DNA from 4 places in the Pseudomonas sp. Pme6b genome. Region 3 is predicted to be linked to each of the others. Evidence: predicted binding sites of a transcription regulator. Region 3 holds the regulator's gene; each other region holds the start of a gene.

Region 1 (4,689 bases), 600 kb from region 3:
CCACGTCGTCCTCGCCGTGCCCCAGTTCAATGGCCTGGCGACACTGCTGACCGGCACCGACATCATCGCCACCGTGCCTGACTATGCTGCGCAGGTGCTAACAGCCGCTGGGGGCGTTCGGTCTGAAGACCTGCCGATCGAGACGCGTACGTTTGAGCTGCACATGGCCTGGAGGGGGGCGCAGGATAATGATCCGGGGGAGCGTTGGTTGAGGTCGCGGATTCAGATGTTTTTTGGCGATCCGGATAGTCTTTAGGCGTCGGCAGGCAGGCCGTTCAGCTGATCATGTCTGCCTTTCCACAAACCATGAAGCTAAATTCACTTCCAGTGGATTTCTACACTGGGGGGCACATCTGAGGACATGCTTTACCTCACTGCACACACGGGCGGCTGTAACTTGATCAAGCAATCAAGCCCTGCGGTGGAAGACCCACTCCTCAAGGCGTTCATGCTGGAACTGGATACAGCCCCCAAAACCGTTCTCACACAACAAACCGATTAACCAACTGATTCAGATTAACCGCCAGCTTTGACATTTCGCCGCACGCACTCGCGGTTTGCGCGGCTCCAGCAGCACTCTGTGTCGTAAGCTCACGAATGCTGACCAGATTTCGGTCCACCTCTCGAGCGACATGAGACTGTTCTTCAGAAGCGGTCGCGATCATGAGGTTGCGTTCATTGATTTGAATAATGGCCGTTGATATTTGATCCAGCGAGGTACTGGCCTCTTGGGCAACGCCAAGTGATTCGGTCGCAAGGTCTCTGCTCGTATTCATTGCCTTCACGGCCAGGTCAGAATCGCTCTGAATGGCAGCAATCATCTGCTCGATTTCTTGAGTAGACACCTGGGTGCGATGGGCTAAAGCCCTTACTTCGTCAGCCACCACCGCAAATCCACGGCCTTGCTCGCCCGCCCGTGCGGCTTCGATGGCGGCGTTCAACGCCAACAGGTTGGTTTGCTCTGCAATGGCCCTGATTACCTCGACAACCTTGGTGATGCTCTGAGCACGGTCTGACAACCCTTGAATCTGCTCGCTCGTGTTTTCAACGTTACCGTTCAGCTTTTGAATTGACTTTAACGTCTGAGCCACCCGCGCCAAACCTACCTCGGTATAGCCTTGGGTACGTTTGGACTCTTCGGAGGCTGACTCGGCATTACGAGCGACCTCATCAACGGCAGCGCTCATTTCTGTGACCGCTGTCGCTGCCTGATTGACTTCATCGTTCTGGGAAACAAGGCCGCGACTCGACTCCTCGGTAACCGCCGTCATCTCTTCAGACGCAGAAGCCAACTGAGTAGAGGAATCGGATATCTGCATGATGGTGGCGCGCAGGTTTGCCTGCATCTGCGCGAGCGCTTTCAACAGTCTCCCCGCTTCATCGGTCCCGCTTACCAAGACCTCTTTGGAGAGGTCACTGGCTGCGATGCGCTCAGCGACAGACAGCGCGTCGTTAATCGGGGAGGTAATACTTTTCGTCAGCAGTAATGCTAAACCGACCGTCAAGATAACGACACCCGCTATCAGGCCGACAACAAGCCACAGGCCGTTTTCATAGAGATCCGTCGCAGTTTGCCCGGCCCGTGCAGCGCCTTCGTTGTTAAAGTTGGTGAGGTCTTTGATCTGCACCTCCATCGTGTTCGTCAGAGGGCGGATGCTGGTACTCACCAGGCTGACCGCAGCCGCGATATCACCCTGTCTCATCAAAGGCTCAAGAATATCCAGTTGTTTGGCATAGGCATCAGCACTATTTTTTACCGGAATATAAAACGATCGCTCCTTTTCATCGGCGATGAGGGGCTCATAGTTCGCCACCGCTTCGGTGAATGCCTTACGGTAGCCAGCGAAGCTTTCAATAGTCTTTTGAATGGATTGAGGATCAGCAAGGCCTCGCTGCGTTTCGAGCCTCAGGCGAAGGATCGTGGTGTTCATCAACGCCGTTTGGCGGATGCTGGCCATCCAATTGAGTTCGACGTCTTTCTCGGCGTCTCTGAGCTTGCCCATTTGCAGGACTGCAAATACCCCCAGCACGAATACCAATACGATGATTGACGTGAAAAACAAGGCAGCTCGGGGAGCTAAATTGAGGTTTCGGAGGCGCATTCGAGATTCCTGCCTTTAAATTATTATTGACATATTAAAGAGGCTATCGACCCAAATCCGGAAACTTTAAGCTCGTCGTCGAAAGACCTTTTGGATGGTAAAAAGCGGTCATGACTTTACAAGACCTCAACTCAGCAGCGGCCTGAATCCAGAACGGGCTGGCCTATGAACTGCTTTCGTGTGGAATGGGCCATCGACCGCCCCTCGACGCAGTTGCGACCTCTGGTTTTGGCGCAGTAAAGAAGTCGATCTGCTTCCCTCAGGGCCGCTGTGTAACCCTCCGTCTCGAGTGCGTTGATCGCCACCACGCCCGAGCTGATTGTTACGTTGCCCAGCGGGCTGGCGGAGTGCTCTATTAATGCGTTTTCAATGGATAACCTGACCTCTTCGGCAACGCTTAAAGCACCTGTTAAATCTGTGCCAGGCAACAGAATCACAAACTCTTCTCCGCCATATCGTGCGGCCAGGTCGCCAGGCCGCTTGATACCGCTTCCGATAAGCCCCGCTACCTGGCTTAGGCAGTCGTCGCCCCGCAGATGGCCGTAGCAGTCGTTGTATTGTTTGAACCAGTCAATATCCAACAAAATAAGGGCGATGGATGAGTTATCTCTGGAAGCTCGTTCCCACTCCAGTTGAAAGGTAGCGTCGAAACAACGCCGATTGGCCAGATGCGTCAAACTGTCGGTCCTGGCGATGATCTCGAGGTCGGCTCTGGCGACACTCAACTCATTTTCCGCAGTGATCAGGTGTCGGATTTGCCTGTATAACAAGATGCCGAGTAAAACCAGGGTCAAACTGATCATGCCGACCAGCGCCATGGATCGATATGCATAAGCCCACCAAGGGGCGAATACATACTCGCAGGACACACCAGCGGCGGCGACGATGGGCAATCCGGACACCCGCCGATAGGCATAAATTCTTTCCACGCCATCCACTACAGACTTGAACACAGCGGTGCCGCTGTCGCTGTATGGCAGATAGCGAGTGAAAAGATCACCTTTGGCGATATTGGTGGTCATCAATGCTGCCAGCGTCGGTCGTCGAGCCAGCAGGTCGCCATTGTTCAGCGCGAGGAAAATAACGCCCTTGTCGTCCACATCCATGCGTTTGAAGAATGATTGAAAATAGGCCACAGGCACAGGCACAGTCGCCAGAGCCACACCTGCAAATGTGCCATCCGCAGTATTGATACGTCGGCTGATCGGGATGACCCTGTCTCCCGTGCTGCGGCTCTCAATGATGGAGCCGATGTGGATGGACTCGTCGGCGTTGTCGCGGTGATAGACGAAGTACGCGCGGTCGCTGTTGTTTTTTAACTGTATACCTCGAGAAAAAGAGTTGGCGACCCAGTTGCCTTGGGCATCGTAGATAAAAAGCCCTTGAATGCCGTTGACGTTCAACACGTCCTGAGCCATTCGCTTCGCCAATCGAGCTTGCTGAGGCCCTTCTACACCATCGTGTTCCACGCGTTCCACGAGATCACGCAGCGTATTATCAGCCTGTCGTACCGTATCCTGAGCTTGCTGCTCGGCAGCAAGAACAATGTTTGAAACCGTAATTGTGGCGGTAGCGACACGCTCACGCCTGGACTGGTTCATCTGCCAGGCTGTAGCCAAAACCAGCGATACACACACCAGGGCAATAAAGCCAATCAGTGCTTTGGTGAGCATGGAAGGCGCGAGCCTGACCGAGGGACGATAAACATGCTTCATGGGTGCGTCATCAAATTGACTTTTGAACGCTCCATGCATCTTTCGTACCCTGATAGCGGGTCTGGCCAGTGCCTTCACTTCTTGCTTGTCTTCGGTCAAAGCCGAGGTGCTGACTGGACCTCCTGGCTAATGGTCCGTGACATCCTCGCGTTGCTCCACTAAATTACGCCCCCCGAAACGCCCTGAGCCTTTCGCGCCTCAAACCTGAAATGCCTCAAACCTGAAATAGTGAAATTCAATGCCTGATTCCCAGACCAACGAAGCCCTGACCTCCTCCAAGCTGGAATACGAAAGCGCAATTGGTCTTTCCCAGCACGTGCCGCAGGCCAAGACCATCAGCGAGATGGTGCTTGATGCGTTCCAGACCGCCAAGGAAAGCGAAGAAATCCGTGAGCTGCGTGCCGCCATTCGTCTGGCGCAGGATGAGCACGATGACGACAAAGCCTACGAACTGATGGGCCAACTGAAACGCCTCAAGGATGCCGAAGCGGCAGACAGCGCAGCACTGGCCGATCTTGGCACGCAGTTCCCGATCAGCCGTATTCTGTCCAGCTACAAGAATGACCCGGCATTTCAGGAACTGGTCTACGGCCTGGCGCTCAAGGTGCTGAACCAGACGCATCAGGCGATCAGCAACCCCAATACCGCCAAGAGCAAAACGACGCGTGCCCGCAAGGAAGCCGAGGTCTACACCATCAGCAAGGATGGCCAGAGTGTCAGCCTGCCGTTACGCACCCCGCGTTCCAACCTTAATGTCGACCGCGAAGCCCTCGAGTTCCTTGGTTTCACCTTTGTCGGCGAAGGCGACACCGCCGAACTGCAGGAAACAACCTTCGTCGACAATGAAGGCAGCGAACTGCCGGTGACCCGTA
Region 2 (4,689 bases), 130 kb from region 3:
GGCGTATTGCTTGATATAGACAGCCGTCGCATGGCTGAAGACGAGCGCGACCGGCTCAACGAGTTGCTGAGGATATTCACGGCTGCCGTTCCGGGCGTTGTCTACGCCAAGGATCTCGAAGGTCGCATGCTGGTCGCCAATCGTGGCACCGCTGAACTGATCGGCAAGCCGCCCGAGTTTTTCATCGGCAAGACGGACCTGGAGTTTCTGGATGATCAGCAACAGGCACGGGTGCTCATGGAAACCGACCGGCGGATCATGCAGAACAATGTCAGCGAACAGATCGAAGAACAGGTCAACCTGCCTGACGGCTCTGCAGCGACGTGGCTCTCGACCAAAGCGCCCTTGCTCGATGAAAACGGCGAGGTGATCGGTCTGATCGGCTCATCTGTTGATGTCACCGCCAGAAAAAAAGCCGAAGAAGCGGTCAGAGAACTCAATCAGACACTCGAACAGCGCATCGAACAAGCCGTTTTCGAACGTGAGCAGATCGAAGACGCCCTGCGCCATTCCCAGAAGATGGACGCCGTCGGACAACTGACAGGCGGCATCGCACATGACTTCAACAACCTGCTGGCCGGCATTTCCGGCAGCCTTGAACTGATCACCAAACGACTGGCTCAAGGCCGTGTCGGTGATGTAGACCGGTACGTGTCGGTCGCTCAGGGCGCAGTACGGCGCGCGGCTTCGCTGACTCACCGGCTGCTGGCGTTTTCGCGGCGTCAGAACCTGTCCCCGAGAGTCACCAACGTCAACGTGTTGATTCAGGACATGGAAGAACTTATTGCACGCACGGTCGGCCCGGAGATAGATATAAAAGTCGTCGCCCACGATGACTTGTGGCCTGCACTGATCGATCATGCCCAGTTGGAAAGTTCGCTGCTGAACCTGTGCCTGAACGCCCGTGACGCAATGCCCAGTGGCGGGCGCATCGTCATCGAAACAGCCAATGCGTCCATTGAAGAATGTACCGACCCTGACCACGGCATTCCTGCCGGCGAGCACTTGAGCATCCGCGTCACAGATACTGGCATGGGGATGAGCCCGGACACCGTCGCCAAGGCGTTTGAACCGTTCTTCACCACCAAACCCATTGGCGCCGGGACCGGCCTGGGCCTGTCGATGGTCTACGGTTTTGTGCGCCAGTCCGGCGGTCAGATCCGCGTCGAGTCGGTTGAAGGTCATGGCACCAGCGTAGTCATGCACCTGCCACGGCATATTGCTGAAAATGCTCCACGCGCTGCCGAGCCCGAAATAACCGAAGAGCCAGCGCAGCACACCGGCGAAACCGTTCTGATCGTTGATGACGAGCCGTCGGTCAGAATGCTTGTCGCCGAGGTGATCACCGGCCTGGGCTACAACTGCCTGGAAGCAGGCGACGCTCAGTCAGGTTTGCAGATCCTGCAGTCAGATACCCGCATCGACCTGCTCATCAGTGACATCGGTTTGCCGGGCGGCATGAACGGCCGGGAAATGGCTGACGCTGCGGGCGACTGCCGACCGGGGCTGCCGACCCTGTTCATCACTGGCTACGCCAAGACTTCAGTGCTGGACGACTGCCACCTGCGGCCCTGCACACAAGTTTTGACCAAACCGTTCGGGCTGGATGCTCTCGCCGGGCGAGTGACAGGCCTGATCGGCGCGGATGCAGCCACTCGCTGCTATTGATAGCGTGCACCCTACGACACCCGATGGCCGGTATTTTGTGGTCAAGGGACAACTCTGGCGATGTTCCAATCCGTCCCTGAGCGAAGAGGTTCGTCAGCGACTAGTGAATGAGTTGATGGCTGCCCGGCGCGAAGTCAAGGCAGCCAAGGCAAGCGCGGATTCAGATGCACTGAAAGCCGCCCGGACCGGGGTTCACCAGGCCAAGGTTGCACTTGGGGAGCGCGGCGACGTCTGGTGGACTGACGGGGCGAGGGATTTCAATCGGTGCAATGTGGAAAACACGCCATATGCGCAGTGGTATGAAGTGTCAGAAGCACAACGATCGACTAAGTAAACGCCTTCGATACAGCGGCAAACCTCATTCATTACTATTCACCGCCCCGCTTGATCATCGGATTAGGCCTCGCCTTGCCCCTGAGGCGCTGTGATAGACGCTCCGCGAAGCATTTATATGATAACCAGCATTTATTAATCGGCGCGCCCGCCGATAAACCGCTATTGCTTTTGCTGTACTTCACATCTCGGCACTCCCCCTCTAAAGGCCCTTATCGGCATGACAAAATCGCTAAAATTCAGCCATAAAATCCTGTTGGCGGCGTCTCTCGTAGTGATCGCCGCATTCACCCTGTTCACGTTTTACAACGACTATCTGCAACGCAACGCCCTGCGCCTGCAATTGAAGGAGAACCTGAATCAGACGGGTGACAGCACCGCAGGCAACATCCGCAACTGGCTTTCAGGGCGAATTCTTCTGGTAGAGAACCTGGCGGAAAATGCGTCTTCGCCGCAATCAACCGACGCGCAGAATCTTGCCCTCGGCCAACCCACGCTTATCGCCACCTTCATGAGTATTTACCAGGGTAAGAGCGATGGTTCTTTCGTCACTCAGCCGCCTGATGACATGCCGGCCGACTATGACCCCAGGACCCGGCCGTGGTATGTCGATGCCGTGCGCGCAGGCAAGACGATCCTCACCGAACCGTATCTGGATGCTGTGACCAAAGGGTTGATCGTGACTCTTGCCACACCGGTCAAAAGTGCATCGGGTGTATCCGGGGTCATTGGCGGTGATCTGAGCCTGGAAATACTGGTGAAAATGATCAGCTCGCTGCGCCTTCATGGCGACGGCTACGCGTTTCTGGTCGATGCGAATGGCCGCATTCTGGTCCACCCGGACACTTCGCTGGTAATGAAAACGCTGGCAGAAGTCTACCCGGCGAATACGCCGAAATTGTCCCAGAACCTGAGCGAAAGCGAGCATGCCGGAAAAGCTCAGATTCTTACGTTTGCCCATGTAGACGGGCTGCCTTCCGTCAACTGGTATGTGGGCGTGGCGATGGACAAAGAGATCGCCTATGCAGCACTGGGCGAGTTCAGAAACTCGGCCATCGTGGCGACTGTCATTGCGGTGGTGCTGATAATCCTTCTGCTGGGAATGCTTCTGAGCGTACTGATGCGGCCGCTCAACCTGATGGGCCGCGCCATGCACGATATCGCTGCCGGCGAAGGTGATCTGACCAAACGCTTGACGATTCAGAGCGAAGACGAGTTCGGGTATCTGGGCAACGGCTTCAACCTCTTTGTAGAACGAATCCACGACTCGATGCGTGAAGTAGCCTCCTCCACGGTACAGCTCAATGAAGTTGCCCAGCGGGTAGTGAATGCCTCCAACTCGTCGATGCTCAATTCCGATCAGCAGTCCAACCGTACCAACAGCGTGGCCGCAGCCATCAATGAGCTGGGCGCTGCAACCCAGGAGATTGCCCAGAACGCCGCGCGCGCCTCTGGCCATTCAAGCGATGCACGCACGCTGGCCTCGGACGGTCAGGACGTGGTCGGGCAGAACATCGCGGCCATGAGCCGCCTGTCAAAGCGCATCAGCAACGCAAGTGAACAGATTGAAACGCTCAATACAAAAACCGCCAACATCGGCCAGATACTGGAAGTGATTACCGGCATCTCTCAACAGACCAACCTGCTGGCCCTTAACGCAGCCATCGAGGCGGCACGCGCGGGTGAAGCCGGCCGAGGTTTTGCCGTGGTGGCCGACGAAGTACGCAGCCTGGCCCACCGAACGCAAGAATCGGCGAGCCTGATCGAGCAGCTGCAATCGGGCGCTCGCGAGGCTGTTGCGCTCATGAACGAAAGCCAGCGTGAAAGTGTTGAAACGGTCGGCATTGCCAACAAGGCCGTTGCAAGCCTTGAACACGTTACCGAACGCATTGGCGAAATCGACGGCATGAACCATTCGGTTGCCACGGCGACCGAAGAACAAACTGCCGTTGTGGAAGCGATCAATGTGGATATCACAGAGATCAATACCCTGAACCAGCAAGGCGTGGAGAACTTGAACGCTACCCTGCGCGCCTGCACTGACCTTGAACAGCAATCCACCCGCTTGACTCAGCTGGTGGGTAGCTTCCGTATATAACGCTCAAGCCGCTGCCAGAGAATTTCTGGCAGCGGCTCTACATCCCGACTGCCAGGAAGCACGCGCAACTAAGGCAACTGCTGTTCAATCACCACCAGCCACCCCATGCCGGGATAAGTCTCAAAGCCCGGGGTCATTGAATACCCTTGAATGCTGTTGTTGGGCAGTGTGCTGTAACCGGTGGCCTGCCCCGCCCTGGTCTGCAAGTCGATACTGTGGCCCAACGGGCTTTGGGGGTCGGAACTGGCAATTATCCTGTGGCTGGCATCGACCATCATCACTCGGGTGCGGATGCGCTCTTCATCACTCAGACGCACGCCATTGATCACCGAGTCCGACTGATTCTTCCAGTCAAAGAAAATCCCGATGACGCCGATCACAGGTGAGTGTTTGCCGGCGTTACTGCGCACGGCTGCACTGAACGCACAGGTTTGCGAGCCGTTGAGCAAGGGCTCCACAGCGACTTCACCGGCAAAGTATTGATCGCCAGACGAGTGCCGCACCGCCTGCTTGAACCAAGTCGCCTCATTTACATTCGCACCGATAACCTTGTCGAAGGTATCGGGCCGACCGGACGCAATCACGCAGCC
Region 3 (4,689 bases):
GAGCAGCAGCTATGGCAGTTGCCGGAGCAGGTGCCTTGGCAACGACCGCATCAGGCTCGAACTTGCCTTTGCCATGCAGTTCGTCGAGCAGGCTTTCAAATTCGTGATCGGTAATTTCGTCCGATGCCGCTGCAGCAGAGGGTGCCTTGGCAGCAACGGCCGCAGGTGCAGGTGCAGGTGCAGGTGCAGGTGCAGCAGCAGCCGTAGCGGCTATGGCACCGTCAAACGAGCCCTTGCCATGCAGTTGATCAAGCAAGGCTTCGAATTCGTCGTCGGTGATTTCATCGCCGGCAGGCGCTGCACCCTTGCTCTGTGCAGCAGGTGCCGGGGCTGGAGCGGCTACAGCATCGGCCGCAAACTTGCCCTTGCCATGCAACTGATCAAGCAGGGATTCAAATTCCTGATCGGTAATTTCATCGCGAGCTGGCGCAACCGCAGGTGCCGCTGATGGTGCCGCAGACACCGGACTGGTGCCGTGCAGCGAATCGAGCAGTTGCTCGAACTCATCATCGGTAATGTCATCGCTGGCCGCTTGCTCGGCAACCGGAGCCGGAGCCTCGGCTTCAACCACCGGCTCGGGCTCGGGCGCTGCGACTTCGTCGGCAGATTGTGGCTCGGCCAGTCGCGAAAGCGCAGCCAGCAGTTCTGGCGTCGCCGCAGTTACGTCAGTCCGTTCACGTACCTGACCGAACATGCTGTTGACGGTGTCCAGAGCTTCCAGGACCACATCCATCAGTTCGGAATCAACGCGACGCTCACCCTTGCGAAGAATGTCGAACACGTTTTCGGCGATGTGGCAGCACTCCACCAGCTCATGGAGCTGGAGGAAGCCGGCGCCCCCTTTTACAGTGTGAAAACCGCGAAAAATTGCATTGAGCAGATCAGCATCATCCGGTCGGCTTTCCAGCTCGACCAATTGCTCTGACAACTGCTCCAGAATTTCGCCGGCCTCTACCAGAAAATCCTGAAGGATTTCTTCATCGGCGCCGAAGCTCATGGGGTGCTCCCTAAAATTAACCGTCAACAGATCTTAGAAGCCGAGGCTCGATAGCAGATCGTCTACATCATCCTGTCCGGATACGACGTCTTCACGTTTATCGGCATGAATCTGCGGACCTTCACCCTTGGCGAGATGTTTTTTAGGATCTTTTTCAGCAAGGATGGATTCTTCGTCATGTTCGATGCCTGCGAAGCGATCGACATGGCTGGCCATGAGCACCAGTTTGAGCAGATTGCTCTCGACTTCCGTAACCAATTGCGTCACGCGCTTGATAACCTGCCCCGTAAGGTCCTGGTAATCCTGGGCAAGCAAAATATCGTTGAGATGCCCGGAAACCCTATCTGCCTCCTGCTCGGTGCGCGTCAGAAAACCATCGACCCGCTTGGCCAGCTCACGGAATTCTTCAGCACCGATTTCGCGGCGCATGAAACGCCCCCAGTCGTCACTCAATGCCTTGGCATCGGAGCTCAGACCGCTCATGAGCGGTGTGCTTTCCTCGACCAGGTCCATAGTGCGGTTGGCCGCATTCTCGGTCAGCCTCACCACATACGACAGGCGTTCGGTCGCGTCGGTGATCTGCGACACTTCCTCGGCTTGAGGCATGTGCGGATCAATATGAAAGTTGACGATTGCACTGTGCAGCTCACGAGTCAGCTTGCCCACTTCCTGATAAAGGCCGCGGTCGCGTGTCTGGTTGAGTTCATGGATCAGCTGCACAGCGTCACCGAAGCGGCCCTTTTCAAGGCTGGTGACGAGTTCCTGCGCGTGTCTCTTTAAGGTCGACTCAAAGTCGGCCATCGAATCATTGTTATCCATAGCGCCCTCGCGGCATGCATCAGCTATTGACGCGTTCAAAGATCTTTTCGATCTTCTCTTTAAGCGCTTGAGCCGTGAATGGCTTGACTACATAACCGTTCACCCCGGCCTGGGCAGCTTCAATGATCTGCTCACGCTTCGCTTCGGCAGTAACCATCAGTACAGGAAGGCTCTTGAGACGCTCGTCCGCACGGACCTGACGCAACAAGTCGATACCGGTCATGCCAGGCATGTTCCAGTCCGTCACCAGAAAGTCAAAGGCACCGCTCTGCAGCATCGGCAATGCGGTCAGACCGTCATCCGCTTCAGATGTGTTGGTAAATCCCAGATCACGCAACAGATTCTTGATGATCCGCCGCATCGTTGAGAAGTCATCAACGATGAGGATTTTCATGTTCTTGTCCAATTCGACCTCCAAGCAGTCTTTAACGCGTTCAGCACCTGAACACGCTGTTCACTCAATACTGGCACAGCACACCCCCAGCTATACGAAACGACGACGGGCTTGGCACAACGACAGTCAAGACTGCGACTAAAGCCCATCGAGACATTGCCCGACAGGCCCTTGCCTCGTCTATCCTGCTACCACGTAACGCTTTGCACAGCCGGCATGCAGACAACGCACGACAAACGTCGCGCACTGCCGTCAACGCGCTCGCCACTCCCCCAAACGCCCCCGCAAACGAGCTGCGCACTGGCTGTGTAACTGACTGACCCGAGATTCGCTGACCCCAAGAACCTCTCCGATTTCCTTGAGGTTCAGCTCTTCGTCGTAGTACAGCGCCAACACCAGACGCTCACGCTCTGGCAAATTGGCAATTGCATCGGCCAACGCTGCCTGGAAGCGCTCGTCTTCCAGGTCGCGCGACGGCTCAAGCGAACCGCTTGCGCCATCCTCATGCAGCCCTTCGTGATCGCCGTCCTGAAGCAGGTCGTCGAAACTGAAGAGGCGGCTGCCCAAGGTGTCATTCAAAATCCCGTAATAATCATCAAGACTCAACTGGAGTTCGGCCGCAACCTCGTGATCTTTAGCGTCACGGCCGGTTTTAGCTTCAATTGCACGAATTGCGTCACTGACCATTCGGGTATTGCGGTGCACTGAGCGTGGTGCCCAGTCGCCCTTGCGCACTTCATCCAGCATCGCACCACGAATGCGAATGCCGGCGTAGGTCTCGAAACTCGCACCTTTGGTTGAATCATATTTGGTGGAGACTTCAAGCAGACCGATCATGCCAGCCTGGATCAGATCCTCGACCTGCACGCTGGCCGGCAAGCGCGCCAGCAGATGATAAGCGATACGCTTGACCAATGGCGCATAACGCTCGATCAACTCGTATTGCGAATTACGGGAAGCCTTGCTGTACATCTGGTAGCCGCTCGCAGTCATTGCACAGGCCCTGCACTGGTCTGGTGAACGAGTCGCTCAACGAAGAACTCGAGATGACCCCGCGGGTTGGCTGGCAGCGGCCAGGTATCAACCTTCTGGGCAATGGCCTTGAACGCCAGCGCACATTTGGATCGCGGGAATGCTTCGTAGACGGCGCGCTGTTTCTGTACGGCCTTGCGCACGCACTCGTCGTACGGCACGGCACCTACATACTGCAGCGCGACATCAAGAAAACGGTCCGTCACTTTGGTGAGTTTGGCGAACAGGTTGCGCCCTTCCTGCGGGCTCTGCGCCATGTTGGCCAGCACACGGAAGCGGTTCATGCCGTAGTCGCGGTTGAGCAGTTTGATCAGGGCGTAGGCATCGGTGATCGACGTGGGCTCGTCGCACACCACCAGCAACACTTCCTGAGCGGCGCGCACGAAGCTGACCACCGATTCGCCGATACCGGCAGCCGTGTCAATCACCAGCACATCAAGGTTGTCGCCAATCTCGCTGAACGCCTGGATCAGACCCGCATGCTGGGCCGGGGACAGATGCACCATGCTCTGGGTGCCAGAGGCGGCAGGCACGATACGCACCCCACCCGGCCCCTGCAACAGAACGTCGCGCAACTCGCAACGGCCCTCTATCACATCGGCAAGTGTACGTTTAGGCGTCAGCCCAAGCAGAACGTCGACATTGGCCAGACCCAGATCGGCGTCCAGCAGCATGACACGACGGCCAAGCTCGGCAAGGGCCAGTGAAAGATTCACTGACACGTTAGTCTTACCGACGCCACCTTTGCCACCGGTCACCGCGATAACCTGTACGGGATGCATGCTGCCCATGTTATTTCTTTACCTTGTCTTGCGTAGACCGAAACCACATCGAGGGCTGCACGTTCGCAAATGAACACCGCATGGCAGACCGTTGACGCAGGGACATTCCAATAATATCCATCACTTAACCCACTCTCTTGCCAGGGGTGTGATAGAGGTCAGCAAACATATCAGCCATCGCTTCCTCGCTCGGCTCATCCTGCATCTGCACACTCACCGCACGGCTCACCAGTTGATGACGACGCGGGGTGTGCAGGTCGTCAGGAATACGGGGTCCGTCCGTGAGGTAGGCCACAGGTAATTCATGACTGATCGCCAGGCTCAGGACTTCGCCAAGGCTGGCTGTTTCATCAAGCTTGGTCAGAATGCATCCGGCCAGGCCACAACGCTTGTAACTGTGATAAGCAGCGGTCAGCACCTGCTTCTGGCTGGTGGTCGCCAGTACCAGGTAGTTACGCGACTTGATGCCACGCCCTGCCAGACTTTCCAGTTGCATGCGCAGCGCGGGATCGCTGGCTTGCAGCCCGGCGGTATCGATCAACACCACGCGCTTGCGCAGCAGCGGCTCCAGCGCCTGGACCAGCGACTGGCCAGGATCGACATGGGTAACCGGCACGTTGAGGATGCGCCCAAGGGTCTTGAGCTGCTCCTGTGCGCCGATGCGG
Region 4 (4,689 bases), 3.0 Mb from region 3:
CAGTTTATGAGCCCCTTGCAGGAACTGCTGGCCGATGTGCCTCAACAAGGCCGTGTGCGCTGGATTGGTGTGCGTCCGGAGTCGCGGGTCGAGATGATCGAACTGGACGCGGTGGAAGCGCGGCGCGAAGCGGGGCTGACCGGCGATCATTCGCGACCTGGCCCGCGCAATGCACGGCAGGTGACGTTGATCCAGTGGGAGCATCTGGCGGTGGTCGGCTCATTGCTGAACCGCTCTGCGGATAACCCCATCGTGCCGCAGGACTTGCGGCGCAATCTGGTGATCAGCGGCATCAATCTGTTCAGCCTGAAAAACCGACGCTTTCGCATCGGCCAGGCGATTTTTGAAACCACTGGCTGGTGCCAGCCTTGTGCGCGGCTGGAACAGCGCCTTGGTCGCGGAACCTTTCAGGCGGTGCGTGGGCATGGCGGAATCACTGCGCGAGTGTTACAAAGCGGCATCATCCGCCTGGACGATGTGTTGCAGGTCGAGCCGCTGGAAATCACTGATCCCTGGCCCCCTGCCCGTCAGCACGCTTGAGACAACGCATAAATTGAGCAGCCACCTGAACCCGGAACCGCAAAGGTGTGTCGAAGAGTACCTTCAGGCAAACCGGCATCCAGTCGAGCGCAGGTCGCTCCTGATCCCGGTGTTGCCGTGATGAACCCATTTATCGAGCCTTCTGACGCTATGAGCTGCCTTGCGCTCGCGAAGATCAGGCTCCCCGCGAATTCCTTAAACCTTCCGAGTAATCCTTATGACGCATCGTATTGTTATCGTTGGCGGCGGCGCAGGCGGTCTGGAGCTGGCGACCAGCCTGGGTAAAACCCTGGGCAAGAAAGGCACGGCCAGTGTCACGCTGGTCGACGCCAACCTGACGCATATCTGGAAACCGCTGTTGCACGAGGTCGCGGCGGGTTCTCTCAACTCGTATGAAGACGAGCTGAACTACGTGGCTCAGGCCAAGTGGAACCACTTTCAGTTCCAGCTCGGGCGTATGACCGGGCTGGATCGCGCCAGTCGCCAGATTCACCTGGCCGAGACGCTGGATGAAAACGGTGCCGAACTGGTTCCGGCACGCAGCCTGGGTTACGACTCGCTGGTCATCGCCGTGGGCAGCACCACCAACGACTTCGGCACCACGGGCGCGGCGGAACATTGCCTGTTTCTCGACAGCCGCAAACAGGCCGAGCGTTTCCATCAGCAACTGCTCAACCACTATCTGCGTGCTCACGCAGGTCAGGCTGACAGTGCTCAGGAAATCACCGTGGCCATCGTTGGCGCAGGTGCGACGGGTGTTGAACTGGCGGCAGAACTGCACAACGCGGCGCACGAGTTGGCGGCTTACGGGCTGGGCCAGATCAAGCCGGAAAACCTGCGCATTACCGTGATCGAAGCCGGGCCTCGGGTGCTGCCTGCATTACCAGAGCGTATCGGCGCGCCGGTGCACAAGACACTGGAAAAACTTGGCGTGACGGTGCTGACCAATGCCGCGGTGAGCGAAGTGACCGCCGACGGCTTGATCACGGCCAGCGGGCAGGTCATTCCGGCCAGTTTGAAAGTCTGGGCGGCAGGTATTCGTGCCCCGGCGTTTCTGCATGAGCTGGATGGGCTGGAGAGCAACCGGATCAATCAGTTGCAAGTGCTGCCGACGCTGCAAACCACCCGTGACGAGAATATTTTCGCCTTCGGTGACTGCGCCGCCTGCCCGCAAAAAGGCACCGACCGCAACGTCCCGCCACGCGCTCAGGCTGCTCATCAGCAGGCGTCGTTGCTGGCAAAATCGCTGCGCCTGCGGATCGAAGGCAAGACCTTGCCGGAGTACACCTACAAGGACTACGGATCGCTGATCTCGCTGTCGAGCTTCTCGGCAGTCGGCAATCTGATGGGTAACCTGATGGGCAGCGTAATGCTTGAAGGCTGGCTGGCGCGGATGTTCTATGTGTCGCTGTATCGCATGCACCAGATGGCGCTGTACGGCACCTTCCGCACCCTGATGCTGATGCTGGGCAGCAAGATCGGCAAAGGCACCGAGCCACGGATGAAGCTGCACTAAGGCCCGCCAGCCGAGAGGCGTGCGGGAACACACCATCGTGCCCATGCTTCGCGTGGGCATGCCCTTCTGGACGCTCTGCGTCCTCTCTTGAAGTGACCTGTGCAGCGCAGAACTTGCGACGCAGAGCGTCATGAAATTCATTCCCACGCTGGAGCGTGAGGAACGAGAGGCGTGCGGGGAGAACACTATCGTCATGCCGCTCTGGACGCTCTTGAGTGCATCTCGCTCTACGCTGACTTGCAGTGCCCTGAATACCCGCTATTTTTAATCTGACCGGGCTCTGCGCGATGCGATCGGACGGAAGGCGCTCGTACAGGTATCAAGTTCGTCTGCACCGCGCAGATAACCATTGAGTCGTGTACAACGCTGCACTGTTCAGGGATCGAACCCATGATGTCGAATCATTCCAGCAGTAATCCTGCGCAAAACCGTCCACGTTTCATCTGGTTTTCTCTGATTCCCGTCATACCTGCCGCTGCCTGGATCCTCACGCAATCCGGGACGAGTACGACCAATCTGGTCGCTTGCGCAGCACTGCTCGCTATCGGTCTGGGTGCCTGTGCACTGGCTGCCCGCACCCAACAGAACGACGTGCATCGGGCTGTTGCTCAAGCTCTGGACCATCACCAGGCACATAACGCTCAAACCAGCGCCATGGCCTCCCATGCCCAGCTCAACGAAGTCTTTCTCGGTGCCATGCCGATCTGGGCCAAGCAGGTCGAAAGCTCGCGCCAGCAAACCGAAACCGCCATTGTCGAGCTGAGCAGCCGCTTCATGGGAATTTCCGAACGCCTGCAGGAAACCGTGCAGGCCTCGCAACACGCTGCCGGTGAGCTGGACGGTCAGAATGCCGATGGCGCTCTGAAAGTCCTGTCCCAGAGTGACAGCGAGCTGAGCCAGGTGATTGACTCCCTTAAAGCCACCCAAGCCAGCCGCGACCAGACGCTCTCTCAGGTTCGCAGCCTGACCGCCTACACAGGCGAGTTGCGCACCATGGCCGCGGACGTCGCAGCGATTGCTGCACAGACCAACCTGCTGGCCCTTAACGCCGCGATTGAAGCGGCGCGCGCAGGTGAAGCCGGCCGTGGTTTTGCCGTGGTCGCCGACGCGGTGCGCAGCCTGTCGAGCAAGTCCAGCGAAACCGGTCAGCAGATGTCGGCCAAGGTCGACATCATCAACAATGCCATCACGCAACTGGTGCAGGCCGCCTCCAGCGGTGCTGATCAGGACAGCCATTCGGTGGCAGCTTCCGAGCAAAGCATCCAGAACGTCCTGGAGCGTTTCCAGAGCATTACCGGTCGCCTGGCCGAATCCGCCGACCTGCTCAAGCAGGAAAGCTACGGTATTCGCGACGAAATGACCGAAGTCCTTGTGAACCTGCAGTTTCAGGACCGGGTCAGCCAGATTCTCGCTCACGTACGCGACAACATCGACTCTTTGCACGCGCATCTGTTGCAAGCCAGCCAGTCTCCCGATGAGGCCGTCGTCATCGACGCCCGGCAATGGCTGGCGCGCATGGAGTCCACCTACGCGACCGACGAGCAACGCCGCACTCACCGCGGCGAATCGGCAGCACAGCAGAATTCGCAGGAAATCACGTTTTTCTAGGAGTAGATCATGGCTAAGAGTGTATTGGTGGTCGACGATTCAAGCAGTGTCCGGCAGGTTGTCGGCATCGCGCTGAAAAGTGCCGGATACGACGTTATCGAGGCCTGCGATGGCAAAGATGCACTGGGCAAGCTGACCGGGCAGAAAGTGCACCTGATCATCAGCGACGTGAACATGCCAAACATGGATGGCATCACGTTCGTCAAGGAAGTGAAGAAGCTGGCCAGTTACAAGTTCACGCCGATCATCATGCTGACCACCGAGTCCCAGGAATCGAAAAAGGCTGAAGGTCAGGCGGCAGGTGCCAAGGCGTGGGTCGTCAAACCGTTCCAGCCAGCGCAAATGCTCGCAGCGGTTTCCAAGCTGATCCTGCCCTGAGATCAAGGGCCATGGAGGCCAGCATGCCAACCCCAGACGACAATCAGGCTGACGCCACCCGCGTGCAGATCGACGGCGAGCTGACGATCTACACCGTGACCGAACTCGCCGCCCGTTTGCTGCCAAAGATCACTGGTGCGGCGCGAGTGGAAGTCGACTTGTCGCAAGTTACCGAGATGGACGGTGCCGGCCTGCAATTGCTGGCAGTCATCCAGCGCGAAGCCGGCAAGACCGGGACCTCGCTGCGCATGACCGGGCAAAGCAAGGCAGTCACCGAAACCTTCGAGTTATGTAATCCCGGTGTCGTGCTGTAGCGCGTCCATTTGCATTATTGCCGAGTGATCGATCAAGGAAGTCATCGTGAGTATTAATCTCGATCAGGCACAGCAGACGTTCATTGTTGAAGCGTGTGAGCTTTTGCAGGCCATGGAGGAATCCCTCCTGCAACTCGAAAGCGAACCCGGCGATCAGGACGCGATTGGCGCAGTGTTCCGCGCAGCGCACACCATCAAGGGGTCTGCCGGGCTATTCGGGCTGACGCCTATCGTCAGCTTTACCCACATCGTTGAAGACGTGCTCGACCGCCTGCGTGAAGGCAGCGTGTCGGTGGACGCCGGGCTGATCGCGGTGTTGCTCAAGTCCGGCGA

Evidence for each region. The regulator FliA, encoded in region 3, starts transcription of late flagellar genes. The targets are predictions, from matches to a motif close to CTAAAGTTTNNNNNNNNNNNGCCGNTAA.
Region 1: AC4ANE_RS15505 (methyl-accepting chemotaxis protein) is a predicted target of FliA. The motif match lies at 2,146-2,173, and genes of this name have one in related genera.
Region 2: AC4ANE_RS18820 (methyl-accepting chemotaxis protein) is a predicted target of FliA. The motif match lies at 2,132-2,159, and genes of this name have one in related genera.
Region 4: AC4ANE_RS04105 (methyl-accepting chemotaxis protein) is a predicted target of FliA. The motif match lies at 2,375-2,402, and genes of this name have one in related genera.

What each region holds. Positions count from the first base shown of each region.
Region 1 is NZ_CM176704.1:3,435,152-3,439,840, forward strand. It holds gene AC4ANE_RS15500 (LysR family transcriptional regulator) at 1-256, shown strand, start outside; gene AC4ANE_RS15505 (methyl-accepting chemotaxis protein) at 483-2,102, opposite strand; gene AC4ANE_RS15510 (GGDEF domain-containing protein) at 2,234-3,817, opposite strand; gene AC4ANE_RS15515 (hypothetical protein) at 4,056-4,689, shown strand, end outside.
Region 2 is NZ_CM176704.1:4,163,655-4,168,343, forward strand. It holds gene AC4ANE_RS18810 (hybrid sensor histidine kinase/response regulator) at 1-1,668, shown strand, start outside; gene AC4ANE_RS18815 (hypothetical protein) at 1,673-2,002, shown strand; gene AC4ANE_RS18820 (methyl-accepting chemotaxis protein) at 2,222-4,099, shown strand; gene AC4ANE_RS18825 (methyl-accepting chemotaxis protein) at 4,168-4,689, opposite strand, start outside.
Region 3 is NZ_CM176704.1:4,031,282-4,035,970, forward strand. It holds gene AC4ANE_RS18225 (chemotaxis protein CheA) at 1-997, opposite strand, end outside; gene AC4ANE_RS18230 (protein phosphatase CheZ) at 1,031-1,816, opposite strand; gene AC4ANE_RS18235 (chemotaxis response regulator CheY) at 1,836-2,210, opposite strand; gene fliA (RNA polymerase sigma factor FliA) at 2,463-3,203, opposite strand; gene fleN (flagellar synthesis regulator FleN) at 3,200-4,033, opposite strand; gene flhF (flagellar biosynthesis GTPase FlhF) at 4,149-4,689, opposite strand, start outside.
Region 4 is NZ_CM176704.1:916,818-921,506, reverse strand. It holds gene AC4ANE_RS04120 (DUF1780 domain-containing protein) at 1-10, shown strand, start outside; gene AC4ANE_RS04115 (MOSC domain-containing protein) at 7-540, shown strand; gene AC4ANE_RS04110 (NAD(P)/FAD-dependent oxidoreductase) at 758-2,056, shown strand; gene AC4ANE_RS04105 (methyl-accepting chemotaxis protein) at 2,447-3,664, shown strand; gene AC4ANE_RS04100 (response regulator) at 3,674-4,042, shown strand; gene AC4ANE_RS04095 (STAS domain-containing protein) at 4,066-4,356, shown strand; gene AC4ANE_RS04090 (chemotaxis protein CheA) at 4,403-4,689, shown strand, end outside.